One region of the Microbacter margulisiae genome, then DNA from elsewhere that is predicted to be linked to it. Evidence: riboswitches for the same ligand, from Rfam matches in the RefSeq annotation. Region 1 holds a riboswitch; the other holds the start of a gene.
The links. A riboswitch is a leader RNA that binds a small molecule or an ion and turns the genes downstream of it on or off. The one in region 1 is predicted to bind cobalamin.

Region 1 (3,218 bases):
GAATGCAAAGCAATATCTTTGCATTCTTTTTAGCGGTTTCAGCATCGGGGATTGAGGATGTCCCGGAATTGTCATATCAATAAATCAGCGTTGTAATGAGTTTGCAAGAAGATATTTTTCATCGTACGGAGTTATTACTTGGAGCAAAGGCAATGGCCTGTTTAGCCGAAAAGAAAGTAATCATTTTTGGTATTGGCGGAGTGGGAAGCTGGTGCGCGGAGGCGTTGATCCGCAGTGGCATTATATATCTGACGATTGTGGACAGCGATCGTGTAGATGTGACGAATGTCAACCGGCAATTGCATGCAACTACCGAGACTCTCGGGGAATTAAAGACGGAGGTGTTTAAACAGCGTTTATTGAGTATTAATCCTGATGCGCAAATCACCGCTATAGCCAACCGCTATAATGCATCCACCTCTGCTTCGTTTGCGCTGAATTCATATGATGTTATTATTGATGCAATTGATAGCCTCGAGGATAAAATGCATCTGATTCTGGAAGCGACACACACTTCGGCTCTGTTTTTTTCTTCGATGGGAGCTGCCTGGAGACTGGATCCGACGCGTGTCAGGGTTGCTGAGTTTTGGAAGGTGCAAGGGTGTCCTCTTGCGTCTTCTTTGCGTACGCGGTTCCGTAAGCAATCTCTTTTCCCTGAGAAAAAATTTCTGGCAGTTTACAGTGATGAGCATGTTATCGGGCCGAAAGATAAAATAACAAACGAGGCTAATTCTGCTTTAAAACCTGCCCATCGTGAAAATGGATCGGTCGTTTATGTGACCGCTGTTTTTGGATTTACCATTGCCAGTCTGGTAGTCAAAACATTAATGTCATCAGTCTAAAGGCAGGAATCAGTAGACTAAAGTCGAAGGTTTAAAGTCAAACAACGGGTTGAAAGTTTAAGGTGTAAAATTGAAAGTGTAAAAAAACAACAGGTCGAAAGTCTAAAGACAATCTGTTATGGGAATTTTGGATCAACTGGATTGCTGATTTCCAGAGTTCAATAATTCTTCTTATAACTTCCTTAACTTCTCATCTTCCATTATCTTCAGATTTTCATTGTCAATTTTCAATTGAATGCGTCTTCCCGTAACTTTTTTAACTTCCAGATTGTCATTGCTGTCTACGTATCTCTCAAAATATTCTTTCCATCTTTTTAGCTGAATCAAAAATTAGTCTTACCTTTGCCGGTGCATTGGTTCGCCGACGGTGCATTCGTGCCGGGCGATGAAAAGGGAATCAGGTGAAATTCCTGGACAGTCCCGCTACTGTAAGTCCTATGCAACGTTTCAACACAATCTTTAGCCACTATTTCCGAGAAATGGGAAGGCTGTTTGAAACGAGGATAAGTCAGGAGACCTGCCATGCAAATAAACAGGTAAAGCTTTCGAGGAAAGAGCTTCTAACCAAATGAGAATCTGCAAGGCTTCCATTTGATTTTGCATTCCCGTGAAAGCTGTTTGAATGTCAAACAGTTTTTTTTATGTCATTTTATTTGCATTTTGACCGCAGTAAGCTTTCTGTGTTGCATCATAGCACAAGAAAGATCATGTTATTTGTGTGCCTTTCGCTTGGTATATGCTCTTTAAAGGCGCAAAAAGACAGTGTGCATGTGATGAAGGAAGTCACCGTCACAGCAATACCGCTGCCTCACCTGGCAAATACAAGTGTACCTGTACAAACATTTAATGCCGCCAATATTGCCGGTATGGATGCGCTGCAATTGTCAGACGTGGTTAAACATTTTGCAGGCGTTACCGTAAAAGATTACGGAGGCATCGGAGGATTAAAGACTGTTTCAATCCGGGGATTGGGGCCAACGCATACGGCGGTCAGTTATGACGGACAATTGATGAGTGACGCCCAAAACGGAGAAATCGATTTGGGTAAACTATCTCTGAGCCATGTACAGGAAATCTCATTAGCCAACGGAGATGACGAAGATGTGCTGGAAAGCGCCAGAGCTTTCGCTGCGGCAGGATTATTGTCGGTGGTGACAAAGAGGCCTCATCTGGATTCATTGCATTGCATTAAGGGAGAAGCTGCTTTTCAGACCGGTTCTTTTGGATGGGAGCATCCTACTTTTTGGATGGGCAATCGCCTGAGCCGTCATCTTTCTTCAACCCTGTTCCTGGAGTCCCAATATGCCAATGGCCGTTATCCTTTTACAATTCATAACGGGGATTCCATTCAACATCTTCAACGGACGAATGATGATGTGCATCTATACCACGGAGAAGCCAATTTGTTTTATATCCCGGATTCGTGCCATCGGTTGACTGCCAAGATATTTGCTTCCAACGGAGTTCGCGGATTACCCGGCGCTGTTATTTTCTATAATCCTTATGCAGCCCAGGGGCAACGGCTTTATGATCAGGATTATTTTGTGCAAGCCCGGTTTGTATCTATATTATCAACGCAAAGTAGTTACGCCCTGGGAGCAAAAGCCGAAAACAGCTATTCGCGTTATGTGGACCCTTATTTTTTGAATGCTGCCGGAGGACTTGATAATCGCTTTCGTCAGCAGGAATATGATTTGTCGGGAGCATATGCCCGGACATGGAGTCGCTTGCTGAATCTCTCCTTAGCCAGCGATTTTGTCTATAATCATTTGAATGCTAATCTGGCGCAATTTGCACAGCCAAGTCGTTTTTCTTCCTATACTTCGGTGAAAGAGCGGCTTCATCTGAACTCCTTTCATGCAGAAGCGGCCTTGTTATCTACGTATATTGCCGACCGGGTTGCGTTGGGAAGTGAATCTCCCCATCATTTCCGTTTGTCGCCGATGCTTAGTGTCAGTGCAGAACCTTTTCAGATTGCACATTGGCAGTGGAGGGCGTTTTATAAAGAGACATTCCGTATGCCCACATTCAATGAACTCTATTATACCGGTATTGGGAATACGCGTCTGAAGCCTGAGGTAGCGCAGCAATTGAATGTTGGTACGTCGTACTGGACATCGGGACAGGCTGGTTATTTATCCGTTTCTCTTGATGGATATTACAACCGAGTGCTTAATAAGATTGTAGCAGTGCCTTCGGGCAACCTGTTTATTTGGTCGATGTTGAATTTAGGATTGGTTTCGATTCACGGGATGGATTTGTCGTGCCGTAGCGAAATTCGTCTGACCGGTACTATTCATGCCACTTTTGAAGGAAGCTATAGCTATCAGTCCGCTTTAGACAAGACTAATGCAGAGACTTCTACCTATAACGAAC
Region 2 (3,218 bases), 990 kb from region 1:
GCTGGCGTCTTCATCATACCTCCGTAAAGGTAAAGATCATTGCCATCCCTCCTTAATCATCTGGCTGCATGGTTTTATAGATGTATTCCATATCTACATGCTGACGGATATGAGCTGCCAGTTTATCGTATTGTTCTTCTTTAAAAGCCGGATAATCGAAAGTAACGGATTTACCGGATTTATATCCGGGCACCTGGCGGAGGATATATCCGACAGTTTCTGTATGGTCAAAAAAACCATGCAGGTAGGTACCAAAAGTCTTTTCATTCCGGAAGTAACCATCACTCACTCCACTGTCAAGGAGACAAAGCGGCGAGGGTTGTTCTGCAACCGTCTCTCCCATATGGATTTCATATCCTGTACAATCGGGTTTGGTGCCGAGAAAAGAAAAATGACAAGCTTCTGTCTTTTTTTCCCGTGTTAGTATAGTTCGTACCGGTAAAAGCCCCAGACCTTGCATTACAGCCACATCCCCTTCTATCCCCAAAGGATCTTCCACCCAATTCCCCATCATCTGGTAACCGCCGCAAATGCCATAAACCGATTTTCCTATAGCATGCTGCTGCAAGATTGCCTTAGCCATCCCTGACTGACGGAGGTAGTTAAGATCGTCGATGGTGTTTTTAGATCCCGGCAACAGGATGATATCGGCATCCGCCAGTTCCTCAGGATGGGATGCATAAAACAGATGGACATCGGGATGCTGTTCCAGCATGTTGAAGTCAGTAAAGTTTGATAAATGCCGCAATAAGACAACGGCAATCGTAACCTTCCCTACCCTGTCCTTTTCTTTCCGGTATTCAAGGGTTACCGAGTCTTCCTGGTCAATATGAATATCATGGAAATAAGGAATAACTCCCACAACAGGCACTCCGGTCAGCTCTTCCAACATTTTCTTTCCATCTTCAAACAACGCCATATCACCCCTGAACTTATTGATGAGAACTCCTTTGATCAACTTCTTCTGAGTTTCGGGTAAGAGCTGAATACTTCCATACACACTGGCAAAAACTCCTCCGCGGTCAATATCGGCAATCAAGAAAGTCGGTGCATTCAAAGCTTCTGCCACGCGCATGTTGGTAATATCCCTGTCCCATAAATTTATCTCCGAAATGCTACCTGCCCCTTCTATTACCAAGGGATTGAATTCCTTCGTCAAGCGATGGCAGGCGGCCATTGCCTGTAGAAAAAGATCATTGCGGTCGGTCTGGTTAAAGTACTGATGTGCGGATTGGTTTCCTATAACTTTTCCGTTAAGCACGACTTGCGAAGAGGTATCGTCGGTTGGTTTCAGTAATACCGGATTCATATCTGCACGGCAGGGAATGCCGCAGGCCTCTGCCTGTGTCGCCTGAGCCCGTCCAATCTCCAGCCCATCCGGCGTTGCATAACTGTTGAGCGACATGTTTTGTGCTTTAAAAGGCGCAGGATGAAAACCATCCTGTTTGAATATCCGGCAAAAAGCAGCATTGATTACACTTTTGCCTACATCGGAACCGGTTCCGACAAACATCACGGGTCGAAGTTGCATACTCATTTCTTATTTAATCATTACTCTCTATTCGAATATGGCAGGAGTAATACTAATCCATCTGCCGGGATGGCCTGAAGTGCCGGTATATGAGCACTGGCAGCTCTTCCGGCTCATTTCCATATGCAAAGCCTACCATTTTCAGTCTCTTCGATCAGCTTTTGTTTTTAGCAACCTTCCCGGCTTTGGGATACTGATAAACAGTGGCAATGGTAATTCAGATACGTTTATGGAATTGACAGCTGCAGATACAGCACCGGAGTAGTTCATTCCGTGATGAAGGCACCGGACTCACTCTTTCGATCATTCCCTGCATTAAGCAATGATCGCCAAATGCGTTGACAAAAGTACTCAAAGTAGTGGGATAGCCAAATTATGATTGCGTCAATATTATTGATCGTAAATCAGCTGTAATTATACAAATTCTAAAAATCAAAGATCAAATCATATCGCCACATCCTGCTTTATCGTATCTTTGCCACGTGAGATTTAAGCGGAGTACCTGTATTTATATTGCTTTTGCTGTGATACAATACTCCTTCTCTAACATCTATAATTTGAAAATAAGACAATATGTATAAATTAGGCATTTTAGGTTTAGGCGAGGGACGCAGCACAATGTCTGCTGCATTGCAAAGCGAAAAATGGATATTACAAAAGGTTTGCGACATGAACGAAGCGTTGTGTAAACAGCGCGCCAAAGAGTTCGATTTCTATCATTACACAACCCGGTATGAAGATTTGCTGAATGATCCTGAAATTGATGTGATCGGGATTTATACGCCTGATAAATGGCATGCCGATCATATTAAAATGGCTCTTCAGGCCGGAAAACATGTAGTTTGTGCCAAACCCCTTCTGGATGATCTGAGCCAGGCCCGGGAGCTGATAGAACTTTCAGAAAAAACAGGGAAAAAAGTATTTGTGGGCCAAAGTAGCCGCTTCTTCGAACCGATGAGACGTCAACGAACAGATTATCTGGCAGGAGAAATAGGCGACCTGGTCACCGTGGAAGCTTATTACCATGCCGACCAACGCTGGTTTCTGGCAAAAGGCTGGTCGCTCGAATCTTCCTTTAAATGGCTTTACGGCGGACTCAGCCATCCTGTTGATTTGGTTCGCTGGTATTTGCCCGATATTGTGGAGGTAATGGGTTATGGCATGCTAAGTCCCAATGGAAAAGCAGGTGGCCTTAAAAATGCAGACACCATGCACTTCATCCTGAAAGCCGCCGATGGACGTATTGCCCGGGTAAGTGGTGTTTATTCATGCCCCATTCAACCCACTTTACGCGACAGCGAGATGAGTTGCATTCTACGTGGTACGGAAGGTTCCAGCCAGGGAGATTATATGGATCTTCGATATGCCATTACCACCTCCTCCGGTGAAGAAAAAATAATCACTTTTGAACATAAACTGAAACATTTTTTCCGCTTTGAAGGTAAATCACACCATGCAGGAGAATACCAGAATTATTATGAATATTTTGCTGATTGTCTTGATTCCGGAGAAACAGCTTATCCCGACCTGCGGGAAGGAATCGGAACAGTAGCCATTATGCAGGCCATGGATGAGTCCTTGCGCACCGGACTACCCGTCAAACCTAAAAACATTTTATGATGTAAACCGTTCGCTGAACAAATACGTGAAAGGGTTTATTGTTCAACATCATCAGCTCTCCTTTTTG

Region 2: another riboswitch for cobalamin. It lies ahead of FHX64_RS02255 (cobyric acid synthase); the one in region 1 lies ahead of FHX64_RS06060 (TonB-dependent receptor plug domain-containing protein).

The regions. Positions count from the first base shown of each region.
Region 1 is NZ_JACHYB010000001.1:1,518,846-1,522,063, reverse strand. Features, by position in the region: gene FHX64_RS06065 (tRNA threonylcarbamoyladenosine dehydratase) at 96-842, shown strand; cobalamin riboswitch at 1,179-1,381, shown strand; gene FHX64_RS06060 (TonB-dependent receptor plug domain-containing protein) at 1,484-3,218, shown strand, end outside.
Region 2 is NZ_JACHYB010000001.1:525,966-529,183, reverse strand. Features, by position in the region: gene FHX64_RS02255 (cobyric acid synthase) at 53-1,537, opposite strand; cobalamin riboswitch at 1,613-1,881, opposite strand; gene FHX64_RS02250 (Gfo/Idh/MocA family protein) at 2,105-3,151, shown strand.